One region of the Nonomuraea sp. NPDC003560 genome, then DNA from elsewhere that is predicted to be linked to it. Evidence: riboswitches for the same ligand, from Rfam matches in the RefSeq annotation. Region 1 holds a riboswitch; each other region holds the start of a gene.
What was found. A riboswitch is a leader RNA that binds a small molecule or an ion and turns the genes downstream of it on or off. The one in region 1 is predicted to bind cyclic di-AMP.
Positions count from the first base shown of each region.

Region 2: it holds a riboswitch for cyclic di-AMP, as region 1 does, so the genes downstream of both, ACFYUV_RS41225 (hypothetical protein) here and ACFYUV_RS21580 (hypothetical protein) in region 1, are expected to answer to the same signal.
Region 3: it holds a riboswitch for cyclic di-AMP, as region 1 does, so the genes downstream of both, ACFYUV_RS24375 (NlpC/P60 family protein) here and ACFYUV_RS21580 (hypothetical protein) in region 1, are expected to answer to the same signal.

Region 1 is NZ_JBIAOF010000005.1:206,479-210,878, forward strand. Features, by position in the region: gene ACFYUV_RS21575 (alpha/beta fold hydrolase) at 1-528, opposite strand, end outside; gene ACFYUV_RS21580 (hypothetical protein) at 583-1,290, opposite strand; cyclic di-AMP (ydaO/yuaA leader) riboswitch at 1,466-1,600, opposite strand; gene ACFYUV_RS21585 (DUF5302 domain-containing protein) at 1,766-1,966, opposite strand; gene ACFYUV_RS21590 (MDR family MFS transporter) at 2,014-3,468, opposite strand; gene ACFYUV_RS21595 (PadR family transcriptional regulator) at 3,525-4,022, shown strand; gene ACFYUV_RS21600 (rod shape-determining protein) at 4,107-4,400, shown strand, end outside.
Region 2 is NZ_JBIAOF010000013.1:358,094-362,493, forward strand. Features, by position in the region: gene ACFYUV_RS41215 (amidohydrolase family protein) at 1-729, opposite strand, end outside; gene sigJ (RNA polymerase sigma factor SigJ) at 881-1,789, shown strand; gene ACFYUV_RS41225 (hypothetical protein) at 1,805-2,782, opposite strand; cyclic di-AMP (ydaO/yuaA leader) riboswitch at 2,788-2,926, opposite strand; gene galT (galactose-1-phosphate uridylyltransferase) at 2,995-4,065, opposite strand; gene ACFYUV_RS41235 (DeoR/GlpR family DNA-binding transcription regulator) at 4,062-4,400, opposite strand, start outside.
Region 3 is NZ_JBIAOF010000006.1:166,319-170,718, reverse strand. Features, by position in the region: gene ACFYUV_RS24380 (LuxR C-terminal-related transcriptional regulator) at 546-758, shown strand; gene ACFYUV_RS24375 (NlpC/P60 family protein) at 846-1,889, opposite strand; cyclic di-AMP (ydaO/yuaA leader) riboswitch at 1,896-2,047, opposite strand; gene ACFYUV_RS24370 (amino-acid N-acetyltransferase) at 2,335-2,904, shown strand; gene ACFYUV_RS24365 (RDD family protein) at 2,990-4,400, shown strand, end outside.

The DNA.
Region 1 (4,400 bases):
GCCGGGGGACCCGAGCACGGCCCAGGTCGTCAACGCGCCGGCGACGACCCCCTCGCGGTCGGTCGCGGGCTTGGCGAAGAGCACCGCGGCGGCCGCCTCGGTCGGCGGGGCCGCCTGCGGGCCGGGCGTGGACATGATCGAGGTCAGGCTCAGCACGCGGGCGGGGTGCCGGATGGCCAGCGCCTGGGCGATCATCCCGCCCATCGAGGCGCCGACGACGTGCGCGGCGGGCAGGCCCAGGACGTCCATGAGCCCGGCGCTGTCGTCGGCCAGGTCGTCCAGCACGTACGGCGAGGGCGCGCCCCATGCGGGCACGCCCTCGTCGTGGAGATGGGTGGACAGGCCCGCGTCGCGGTTGTCGAACCTGACGACGTGGTGGCCCTGCTCGGCCAGGAGTTCGCAGAACTCGTCGTCCCAGTGGATGAGCTGGGCGCCGAGTCCCATGATGAGCAGCAGGGGCCTGCCCGTGGGTGAGCCGAAGCTCTCGTAGGCGATCTCGATGCCGTTGGCGGCTGCGCGCTGGATCACAGCGACCAGAATGTCATTCTGGTCGCGAGGCGTAAAGAGCGGTCTGTCCGGAGATCAGTCGTTGAGCAGCTTGCGCAGGCGCTCGCCGCCGAGCACCACGCCGCCGCCGGCCAGCACGAGCACGCCGGCCATGACGGTGCCGCCCATCGCGACGGTCTTCCCGACCTGGCCGCCGGCGGAACCGGCCGCGTCCTCGGCGGGCTTGTCGGCCAGCACCTTGGGAGGCTCGGCCGGGTTGTCGTCGAACCTGCCCCACGCGCCGGTGGAGAAGGCCACGGGGTAGTTCTTCTTGCCCTTGCCGTCGCCCCACTTGGTGATGACGTAATCGATCTTGATGTGGCCCTGGCCGCCGTTGCCGTCCACGCCGAGCGTGTCGGGGTTGAAGGTGCCGCCGGTCAGCTCGGCGAAGGTCTTGGCGTCGAGGTCGAGCATGACGCCACGGCTGGAGGGCTCGCCGGGGCCGCGGTCGCCCACGAAGAACGGCATCTTCTTGCCGTTGTAGGTCACGTAACCCTCGGTCATGAGGGGCCAGCTCGGGCTGGCGGCCAGGCCCTTCTGCATGGGCTTGCCGCTGGCGGGGAGGCCGGTGTCGCCGGCCCGGCCGGAGGAGTCGTCCCAGAAGTAGGAGGCCTTCGTGGAACCCTTGAGCAGGATCTTCTGGTCGTCGCCGGTGTCGGCGTGGGCGCCGGTGGCGGAGATCGTCAGCGCGCCCATGGCGGACACGGACAGCAGGGCGAGAGAGCGCAGGCCAAATCGAGACATGAAGCAGTGAAGTCCTTCGCGAGGGGACAGGGGGAACGCGCGTGACTACGGTGCGTAACCGGGCAGAGCGCCGAAAAGGTGGTTACGCGGCGCGTGGGGGAAGTCAGGGAAGAGACCGCTCAGCAGGCGGTCGTCACTACACTGTCCGGGGGTACGACGAGGTGGTACATGCGTGAAGTCCTCTCCATCTCGCCTACCGGGTTAGCTGACGGGTTCGGGCGTGGAGATGCCCTACCGGCACATGGCCGGATTCACCCCAATGAGATGGGTCCCCGGTTCCCGACAAGTCGGGATTCGGCGCCAGCTGTCGTCCCTCTCCTGGTAGGGACTACGCCACCAGCTGGTAATTGGTTAAGACGGTACCCAGAGATTCGGACAAATACAAACGAATCGTCATGAACCGGGTAAAGATCTACCTATCGAGGTAAAGAGAAAGGGGGCACGGCATGCCGTACCCCCTGCTAAATCGGGCCTTTCAGCCGCCGCTCTTGCGCCTGAAGGATCTTTTACTCGCTGCCGGACCGTGCGCCCCGTGGATCTTCGACGGGTCCACGCCCCTGCCACCCGCGGCCGAGTCGGCCTGCTGCCCGCGCTTGCGTTCCAACGCCTCGCGGAACTTGCGCTTCATCTCGTCCTCGGGAGTCTCGCTGACTTCCGGCTCCGGTGTTTCCGCCATGAGGACCTCCTGGTTCTGGGGACATCCACAGCTTCGCACGACGTCGCTTACGACGCGAAACCGGCCTCCACTCTGCTTTCCGCCGCGGGCGCCTGCTCCAGCCGCCTGCCGGGCATCATGACCAGCGCGACCAGGGCGATCACCGCGCCCGCCACGCCCAGCGACGGGATGACCACGGCCGCCGCCGAGGCGTGCGCGGCCGCGAGCCCGTGGACCGGCGCGTCCGTGGTGATGACCGACGTGTACGCGGTGCCGGCCAGCGCCAGCGCCACCGAGCCGCCGATCTGCCGGAAGAAGGTGAGGTTGGCCGAGGCCGTGCCGATGTACCGCGGCGCGACGGCCTGCTGCACAGCCACGGTCAGCCCCGACAACATCGGCCCCATGCCGAGCCCGAGCAGCGCCATCCACCCGGCCAGCAGCAGGCCGTCGGTGCGCACGGTGAGGTTCAGGCAGAGCAGGCTGCCGGCCACCAGCAGGAACGGCGCCCCGACCAGCCACGGCTTGTACGTGCGCGTCCTGGACATCAGCGTGCCCATGAGCGCGCTGCCCGCCACCATCGCCAGCGTCATCGGGTAGATCCTCAGCCCGGACTCGGTGGCGCTGACGCCCAGCGCCTGCTGGAAGTAGCGCGGCAGGAACACCACGCCGGCGTACATGCAGAAGGCGGTGAAGAACGAGGTCGCGTTGACCAGCGTGTACGTGCGGTCCCGGAACAGGTGCATCGGCATGACCGGGTTCGCCGCCCGCAGTTCGACCAGCACGAACGCGGCCAGCAGGACCAGCGCCAGCAGGATCGGCCCGGCCACGGGCGGGGAGGTCCAGGAGTTGCCGTCCAGGCCCTTCTCGGTCAGGCCGAGCAGCAGGGCGCTGATGGCCACGCTGAACACCGCGATGCCCGCGTAGTCCGGCCGGCCCCCGCCGCCGGTGCCCGGACGGAACGGCAGCCGCAGCACCACGATCGCGATCAGCACGATCCCGAGCGGCACGTTCACGTAGAAGGCCCACCGCCAGCTCGCGTGGTCGGTGAACAACCCGCCCAGGAAGGGCCCGGCCAGGTACGTCAACGCCATCACGCCGCCGAGCGCGCCCTGCACGCGGGCGCCGTTGCGTCCGGGCGGGAACATCTCCATCACCAGGGCCAGCGACAGCGGCAGCAACGCGCCCGCGCCCAGCCCCTGCACGGCGCGGAAGGCGATGAGCTGGGTCATGTCCTGGGCGAGCCCGCACAACGCCGATCCGACGACGAACACCGACATCCCGACGAGCAGCAGCGGCTTCCTGCCGTGCTGGTCGGACAGCCGGCCGTACAGCGGCACGGTCACGGTGGAGGTGAGCAGATAGGCCGTGACCACCCAGGTGTAGAGCCGGGTGCCGCCCAGCTCGCCGGTGATGCGGGGCAGCGCGGTGCCGACGATCGTCTGGTCGAGCATCGCCAGGAACATCCCGCCGAGCACCGCCAGCAACACCAGACCGTTGCCCTTGGTCTTCATGTCATTAGTCACAGGTGAAGATTGATATGTAAGAGCTGACATGTCAAGCCTTCGCTATGCTGGCGGGCATGTCCCTGCGGATCGCGCTCCTCGGCCTGCTCGCCACCAAAGGCCCGGCCAGCGGCTACGACCTGGCCAAGAAGTTCGAGCACTCGCTCAACCACGTCTGGCAGGCGGGGCACACGCAGATCTATCCGGAACTGGTCAAGATGGCCGCCGACGGCCTGGTGACGGTCGAGCACGAGGGCGCCCGGGGCCGCAAGATCTACGCCATCACCGCCGAGGGCCGCGCGCTGGTCACCGAGTGGCTGGTCGGCCACGACCCGTCGGCGACCGTGCGCAGCGAGACCGCCCTCCAGGCGTTCCTGCTGGCCCTGCTCGACACCGGGCAGGCCGTCGCCGTGGTCGAGCGCATCAAGGCCCACTTCCAGGCCCGCCTCGCGACGCTCGACTGCCGGCCCGGGGGCCTGTTCGGCCAGTACGCGCTGTCCCTCGGCCTGCACCAGGCGCGTTCCGGCATCGAGTGGGCCGACGAGACCCTGGCCGCCCTGCGGCGCGAAGGGTAAAACGGAACTCTGCGGTTCCTGGTGTTGCGTTGGAGAAGCGCCGGATATACACCCAGGCATGATGCTCAACCTCCCAGTACGGCGATGAGCCTCCTGGGTCGTGACCTGGCGATCGACCTCGGCGCGGCCGGCACGAGGATCTACGCCAAGGGCAGGGGCATCGTGCTGGACGAGCCGTCGGTCGTCCTGCGCGACAGGCAGACGGGCAGGGTCGTCGGCTTCGGCGCCGAGGCCCTGGACGGCTCGGACGGCACGGACGGCGAGACGTACTGGCCGATCAGCGACGGCCTGCCCCAGGACGGCGAGCTCGCCCGGCGCATGATCAGGCACTTCCTGCGCAAGGTGCACCGGCACCCGTTCCCCCGGCCGCGCCTGGTG
Region 2 (4,400 bases), on a different contig from region 1:
CTGGTCGCGCACCCGCCCGGCCAGGCGCGGCGAGGCCGGGTCGTCCGGCGTCAGGTCGGTCCACACGTGAGCCAGGCCGTCGACGCCGGCGTCGAGCGCGATCCCCACCTCGGCGGCGGTGATCGCGTGCGCGATGACCAGCAGGCCCGCCTCGTGCGCCGCCGCGGCCAGGGCGGCGGCGACCTCCGCCGTCATGACGGGGAGGTCGGCCCCGTGCACGGCGCCGTCGTCAATGACGATCTTGAGGTAGTCGGCCCCCTCGGCCAGCCTGGCCTGGACGAACGCCGGCGCCTGCGCCGGGTCGGAGACGAAGTCGATCGCCGTGACGTCGAGCCCGTCCAGGACGGTGCCCGCCAGGGCCCCCAGCAGCTGGGTCGGGTGCCCGCCAGGAGCGGTGGCCAGCGTGCCGGCGCTGCGCAGGTCGGCCACGTCGTCGTTCTCGGCGGCCAGCCGCCGCTGCCCGGCCAGGATCTGCGGCAGGCAGAACATGTCGAGCTCGGTGGTGACCCCGTACCGCAGGGCCTGGGCCAGGCTGCCGTCGAACACGTGGGTGTGCGCGTCGATCAGGCCGGGCAGCAGCGTCCTGCCCGTGCCGTCCACCTCGGCGTCGGCCGGGCGGCCGGCCCCGCTGCCGACCGCGGCGATCAGGCCGTCCTCGATCACCACGTCGGCCGTCGCGATGGTGTGCTCGCCGTCGAACACCCTGACATTGCGGATCACTGTACGCATTCCAAGCTCTCCCTTGTGAGTCGTGACGCCACCACAGAGGGGCAACCGGCCGGGAACTGTGACATGAGTGGCATAGATCACGCTTGATGCCTTCATGTCACAATCGCCACGCGTCTGGACTCTTCGGTTGCGACAGACGAGGAGGCACGCCATGACACCGACCCCGCGGCACCCCGCCGACGCCGCCACCGAGCAGTTCCTCGGCTACCGGGAACTGCTGTTCTCGGTGGTCTACAACATGCTCGGCAGCGTCGCCGACACCGAGGACGTGCTGCAGGAGGTGTGGCTGGCCTGGTCCGCCCGGCACCGCAGGCCGGACGCCGGACCGGTGGAGAACGTCCGGGCCTACCTGGTGCGGATCGCGGTGAACCAGGCGCTCGCCCGGCGGGCGGACCTGAGCCGCCGGCAGGAGACCTACGTCGGCCCCTGGCTGCCGGAACCGCTGGTCACGGCCCCCGACAACGCCGGAGGCGCCGCCGAGGGCGGGGAGTCGTTGTCGATGGCGGTGCTGGTCGTGCTGGAGACCCTGTCACCGCTGGAACGAGCGGTCTTCGTGCTGCACGAGGTGTTCGGTTTCAGCCACCCGGAGACGGCCGGCATCCTCGGGCGCACGCCGGCGGCGGTCCGGCAGCTCGCGGCCCGCGCGCGCCGCCACGTCCACGCGCGCCGTCCTCGTCACCGGCCCCAGCCCGACGTCCACGCCGAGGTGACCGAGCGGTTCGCCGCGGCCGCCCTCGGCGGTGACCTGCGGGCCCTGCTGGAGGTGCTGGCGCCGGAGGTGACCCTGTGGACCGACGGCGGCGGCAAGGGACCGGCCACCAGCCTGCACCCGGTCCACGGCCGGGACCAGGTCGCGGCGGTGTTCATGTCCGTCGCCGCGACGCTGACCCCGGGCGCGGTGGACCTGCGCTACCGGCGGGTGGCCGGCGACCCGTGCGCGCTCGTCTTCTCCGGTGACGGCCCGCTGGCCGTGGTCGTCGTCGATCTCACGCCCGAGGGCGACCGGATCGCCGCCGTCTACTCCGTCACCAACCCCGACAAGCTCACCGGCATCCGCTGAGCCGCCGGTCCGCGGCTAGTTCATCGAGATGTGCACGTGGTCGTAGTGGTTCTCGGTGATGCTGCCGCGGTCGGACATCGCGCGCCAGCCCGAGCCCTGGTTGATGCGCTGCTTCCAGATCACGTACTTGACGCCCAGCTTGGCCTTGTTCTTCAGCGCCCAGTCGGCCAGCCGGTCGCCGAGGGCGTTGTTGACGGCGCTCGGCATGGTGCCGCCTGTGCTCATCATGAAGTCGCAGGCCCGGCCGAGCGGGTGCTCGCCGCTGGAGCCGGACCGGAAGCAGCCCACCTCGTACGGCAGCGAGAAGTTCTTCTGCACCTGCGCGCGCATCAGCCGGGTGCGCGGCGTGATGTTGTCCGAGCCGGCCGGCAGCTCGGGCGCCCAGCTCCCGTCGGACTTCTTGCCCGGCCCGAACGGCACCAGGTCCTGGAGCTTCTTCTTGATGTCGTCGATGACGTCCTGGGCGTCGTCGCGCTGCTCGGCCACCTCCGCCGTGCCCGCCTTCAGCTCCGTCGCGAGCGCGGCGGCGGCCGTGGCGGCCTTCTTCTGGTCGTCGCGGGCCTTGGCCACGCTGTCCACGACCGCCTGCTGCTCGGCGGTGAGCTGTTCGAGCACGGCCGCGCCGCCGCCGTCCGGGGTCATCATGAACGCCGGCAGGGAGGTGTCGCCGTTCTGGTAGCGCAGCCGGGCGATCTCGGCGACCCGCTGCTCGGCCGTGGCCAGCGCCTGCTCGGCGGCGGCGAGCCGCTGCTGGGCCGCGGTGGCGGCCTGCTGGGCCTTGGCCAGCTCGACCCGCTTGAGGTTGTACGTCTCGATGAGCTTGTCGACCTTGCGGTTGAGCTCCTTGAGCTGGGCCCGCAGCTGCGCCTCGGACGGCTTGGGCGCGGCCGCCACGGCGGCTGCCCCGGAGACCGAGGCCGCGGCCGGATGGACGAGCAGGGCGGTGGCGGTGATGAGACCGACGGCAAGACTCGCGGGGGACGAAGCCGCCACGTGGTTGTTCCTCTCCCTCTGCCGGCCGGGTTAGCTGACGGGTTCGGGCACGGGAGCAGTCCCTACCACTTGCGCGGATTCACCCCGGATGCGATGGGTCCCCGGCTCCCGGGCAACACGCCCGGGATTAGGCGTACAACGACCGTTATGGCCGATGTCTAACGGGATATTAGTGGTAGATCACGAGTCATGCGACTTTAATGAGAAACCAATTAGTGATCAATTCGTGATCGCAACATGCGTGCCGCCTCCTCCGGCAGCACGTCGTTGACGAAGGCCCCCATGGCCGACTCCGAGCCCGCCAGGTACTTCAGCTTCCCGGGCGCCCGCCTGATGCTGAACAGCTCCAGGTGCAGGTAGGCCAGCTCACGGCCGTACCGCACCGGCGCCTGGTGCCAGGCCGAGATGTACGGCATCGCCACCCCGAACAGCGCGTCGAGCGCCCGCAGCACCGAGGTGTACAGCGGCGCGAACGCGGCCCGCTCCTCCTCCGACAGCGCCGCCAGGTCGGGCACCTGCCGGTGCGGATACACGTGCACCTCGAACGGCCAGCGCGCGGCGGCCGGCACGAACGCCGTCCAGAGCTCGTTGGCGGCCACCACCCGCGTGCCGGCGGCCTGCTCGGCGGCCAGCACGTCGGCGAACAGGTTCCCGCCCGTGTGCCGCGCGGCGGCCCCCAGCTGGAGCTTGGTGCGCGGGGTCACGTAGGGATAGGCGTAGATCTGCCCGTGCGGGTGGGGGAGCGTGATGCCGATCTCCTCGCCCCGGTTCTCGAAGCAGAACACCTGCTCGACGCCCTCGATGCCGGACAACTCGGCCGTGCGGTCGGCCCACGCCTCCATGACCAGCCTGACCTGGGCGTTGGAGAGCCTGGAGAAGGAGGAGGAGTGGTCGGAGGTGAAGCACACCACCTCACACCGCCCGACACCCGGCCGCACCTCACTCAGGCCGCCGACATCCCCGTAAGTCCCAAAATTTCCGGAGAAAGAGGGGAAGCGGTTCTCGAACACCACCACGTCATAGTCATGGGCCGGGATCTCCGACGCCCGCGTGGCGGACGACGGGCACAACGGGCACTCGTCGGCCGGCGGCAGGAACGTTCGCGTCTGCCGGTGGCCGGCGATCGCGATCCACTCCTCGGTCAGCGGGTCGTAGCGCAGCTCGGAGGCCACCGGCCGCGGATCGAGCGGCCGCCGGTCGATCGCGCTCCGGTCGGCGTCGTCGCGCCGGTCGAAGTAGATCAGCTCTCGGCCGTCTGCCAGGTGGGTGATGGTGCGCTTCAAGGCGTGCCCTCCGCGATGATCAGTTCTCCGGCCCGTTCGGCCAGCTCGGTGCGTGCTTCCTCGGGCAGCCCCGCGTCGCTGATGACCACGTCGGCCTCGGTCAGCTCGGCGATCGTGCTGATGCCGACCGTGTTCCATTTGGTGTGGTCGGCGGGGACCACCAGGCGGTGCGCCGCGGCCACCAGCTCCCTGTCGGTCTCGGACTCCAGCAGGTTGGGCGTGGTGAAACCGGCGCGCAGGCTCATGCCGTGCACCCCGAGGAAGAGCGTGTCCACGTGCAGGCGGCGGATGGCCGCCACCGCCACGGGGCCGACGAGCGCGTCGGAGGGCGTGCG
Region 3 (4,400 bases), on a different contig from region 1:
CCTGAGGCGGGTCACCATGCGCGGCGTGAACGCGCGGCTGACCAGAGCACGCAACCGGGTGTGATCGGGCGGGTCCATGAGCAGGAACGACCTGCCGGGCTGACCTGCCTCTTCCTGCGCGGGCGAGGACGTTCCGTGACCGAACCCGGGGTCGCGCAACACGGCCGCGCACAACTCGTACGTGGTCACGACGAGCAGCCCGCCGCGCGTTCTGAAGATCGGCCCGGCGGCTCGCAGCTCGCGATATCGGACGTACGGATCGCGCACAAATTGCGGATCCGAGGGATCAAAACCCAGCACGTCGGTGGCGCTCATCGGAGGTGGAACCGGGCCGCCGAATTGATCGTTTGGACCGTTCATAGCGGACCACGGCGTGCCAACATATGCGGAGTACGTCACATATAAGTGATCATGTCAATAGCACTGGTCAAGGGCGCCGATTGTGGCGCTTGACGACCTTTCCGCGATGCGTTTACCTTCACCGAGACGAGCGGCTTTGCTTCGCCTGAAAGGTCCGAGTTCTGCTGTTTGGGGGAGGGCTCCCGGTGGATGTGCTCACAGAAGGCGTTGAGCTGAGCCACGCGGATTTGGCGTTACTGGCCGAGCTGGCCAGGGGAGTGACGGTCGATCGGGTCGGCAGGCGGCTGGACATCAGCGGACGGACCGTACGGCGCAGGCTGAGGGGCATCTGCGACCGCATCGGCGTGGCCACGGCGATCGAGGCCGTGGCATGGGCGGCGCGCCGCCAGCTCATCTAGCGGCGCTCATCCGGTGGCGCTCATCATCCAGTGACGCTGGGCGAACCGGCGCTGGGCGAAGTGGCGCTGGGCGAACCGGCGCGCGGGTCAGTCCGCGATGCGCACGCCGCCGGCGAACGGCCGCCCGCCGATCGGGGCGACCCGCACGACGTCACCCGTCCGCGGAGCGTGGACCATCATGCCGCCGCCGATGTAGATGCCGACGTGGTGCAGGTCGCTGTAGAAGAACACCAGGTCGCCGGGGCGCAGCTGGTCGCGGCTGACCTGCCTGCCGGCCGTCCACTGGTCGCCGGTGTAGTGGGGGAGCGAGATGCCCACGCGCTGGTAGGCGGCCATCACCAGCCCGGAGCAGTCGTAGGAGCGCGGCCCTTCGGCGCCCCACACGTACGGCTTGAGCTGCTGGGTGAGGGCCCACTTGACGGCCTGGGCGGCCTTGCCGTCGCCGATGACCGGCAGGTTGACGCGCACGGCCCGGGTGCCGGGACGGCCGGCCTCGCCGACGGCCCGCCGGTAGAGGTTGCTCTCGACCTTGGTGACCAGCTTGGTGATCTTCGAGCGCCTGCTCTCCAGATCGGTGACGAGCTTCTGGACCTCGGCGATGCGGGTCTTGGCGCCGGCCCTGGCCCGCTCGGCGGCCTCCATGGCCCTGGCGAGCTGGTTGACCTCCTCGCCCTGCTGCTGTTCGAGCGCGTACGTGGTCGCGGCCCGGTCGAGGAAGGTCTCGGGGTCGCCGGACTGGGCGAAGGCCAGGGCCTTGTCCAGGCCGCCGGTGATGTAGGCGTTCTGGGCGAGCAGCGAGGCCCTGGCGCGCTTGGCGGCCAGGTCGGACTCGCTGGTGGCCAGGATCTTCTGGGCGGAGTCGTTGGCCTTCTGGGCGGCCTTCAGCCGTTCGCGCTGCTCGTTGTACTGCTCGGCCAGCGTCTCGATCTCTTCGTGCAGCTTCTCCACCTGGTCGGAGAGCTCGGAGAGCGACGGCTTCGGGTCGGCGGCGGCGGAGCCGACGGGGACGGCGAACAGCATCGCGGCGACGGTGACGCCGATGACGCCGAGGCGGTGTGCGCGCCTGGCCTGCTCCTGGGGGCGGGCGTGCCTGCCCCCGGACGTCCCCGAGCGGTCGAACGTCCGCTTCACCAACCGAGCTCCTCTCATCGACGCCGGCCGGGTTAGCTGACGGGTTCGGGCCGGAGCAGCCCTACCGAGATGGTCGGATTCACCCCAAGTGGTGGCGCCAGGTGCTCGCCGCCGTTGGTTCCCCGGCTTCCCTTGCGGGAATTGGGCGTGTCTTTCCGCGCGCATTACGCGGAGAACATCGTCGCTGGACACTAATGCACTCCGGGTTCACGCTCAACCGGAACTGCCGAGTCTGTAGAGGTTTCACAACTGAAGGGTCACAAGGTGATCTCGTGGGTAGCCGTACGGAAGCGGGCTTCTGCACCTTTTGTCCAGCATTCGGGGTGCTGAGGTCTGGAGGAAAGCTCCAAGTCGGCCCGTGTTCACCTGACCACGGGATGTGATGAGATGCCCGAGACGTGGGATTTAGGGCCGAGCCGTAATGAGATCTGTACCCTGGGGAGCCATGGAGCAGGTGGCCGAAGTGGCAGTCCCCGAGACCGCGGTCGTGGTCAGGCGTGCGCGCACGCCCGACGTGCGTGCGATCAGGCGTCTCGTGGACACCTACGCGGGCGCGGGGCCGCGGCTCCTGGAGAAGGCCACGGTCACGCTGTACGAGGACGTCCAGGAGTTCTGGGTGGCCGAGCGGGGCGGGGAGGTCGTCGGCTGCGGCGCGCTCCACGTGCTCTGGGAGGACCTCGCCGAGGTCCGTACGGTGGCCGTCGATCCCGCGTGCCGGGGGCTGGGCGTGGGGCGGCGGATCGTCTCGGCACTCGTCCGGCAGGCGAAGGATCTGGGGCTGCGGCGTGTATTCTGTCTGACTTTTGAGGTCGACTTCTTCGCGAGGCACGGTTTCCGCCCCATCCAGGGCACACCGGTCTCACCCGAGGTCTACGCCGAGTTGCTGGCCTCGTACGACGAGGGTGTGGCGGAGTTCCTTGATCTGGAACACGTCAAACCGAACACCCTTGGCAACACCCGCATGCTGCTGCATCTGACATCGGGTGACGCGGACCTTGACCACTTGGAAAGGTGATTGTTGATACCTATGTCGATACGTTGGGCAGCACAGGCATGTGTCCTGACACGTGCCACATGCGCACTCGAAGCGAGGTGACACGGTGAGCACCGGACAGCCGCCGTACCCACAGGACGATTCCGGCGAGAACCCCGAGTACGGCCAGCACCACGGCCGTCGGCCCGGTGAGCCCGACCCGGACGTGACTGTGGTCGGCTACCGGGCGGACGATGCCTTCGGCCAGCCCCCATACGGTCAGCAGCAGCAACAGGGCTATGGCCAGCAACAGCAGTACGGCCAGCAACAGCAGCAGTACGGCCAGCAGCAGGGCTACGGCCAGCAGCCCCAGTACGGCCAGCAGGCCGCCCCGGGTCAGCAGGGCTACGGCCAGCAGCAGGGCTACGGCCAGCAGCCGCAGTCCTCGGGCCAGCAGTACACGCAGCCCGGCTACGGCCAGGAGGCCCAGTACGGCCAGCAGGCCGCCTCGGGTCAGCAGGGCTACGGTCAGCAGCCGCAGTCCTCGGGCCAGCAGTACACGCAGCCCGGCTACGGCCAGGAAGCCCAGTACGGCCAGCAGGGTTACGGACAGCAGCCCGCCTCCGGCCAGCAGTACGCCCAGCCCGGCTACGGCCAGCAGGCCGCCTCCGGTCAGCAGGGCTACGGGCAGGAGGCCCAGTACGGCCAGCAGGCCGCCTCGGGCCAGCAGGGTTACGGTCAGCAGCAGCAGTACGGCCAGCAACCGCAGTCGCTACCCGACTACGGCCAGCAGCAGGGCTACGGGCAGGACGCCCAGTACGGCCAGCAGGCCGCCTCGGGCCAGCAGGGTTACGGCCAGCAGCCGCAGTCCTCGGGCCAGCAGTACGCCCAGCCCGGCTACGGCCAGCAGGCCGCCTCCGGTCAGCAGGGTTACGGCCAGGAGGCCCAGTACGGCCAGCAGGCCGCCTCGGGTCAGCAGGGTTACGGCCAGCAGCCGCAGTCCGACTACGGCCAGCAGCAGGGCTACGGCCAGGACGCCCAGTACGGCCAGCAGGGCGGCTACGCCCAGCAGCAGTACGGCGACCAGCAACAGGGTTACGGCCAGCAGTACGGCGACCAGCAGCAGTACGGCCAGGCATACGGCCAGCAGCAGCAGTCGCAGCCCTACGGCCAGCCCGGCTACGGCCAGCCCTACGGTCAGCCCGTCGGCGTGCAGCCTCCGGGAGCTCCGGCCCCCCTGGCGGAGTGGTGGCAGCGTCTGGTCGCGAGGATCATCGACGGCGTCATCCTCGGCGTCGTGAACTTCGTGGTCAGCCTCATCCTGGGCCTGTTCGCGATCGGTTACGACTCGGCGACCGGCTCGACCTCCGGCATCCTGTCGGGCTTCGTCATCGGCATCCTGTCGGCGATCGTGACGACCGCCGTCTGGGTGTGCTACGAGTTCTTCCTGACGAAGATGAACGGCCAGACGGTCGGCAAGATGGTCATGGGGATCAAGGTCGTGCCGGTGGGCCAGGCCCTTCCTCCGGGCGGGCTCG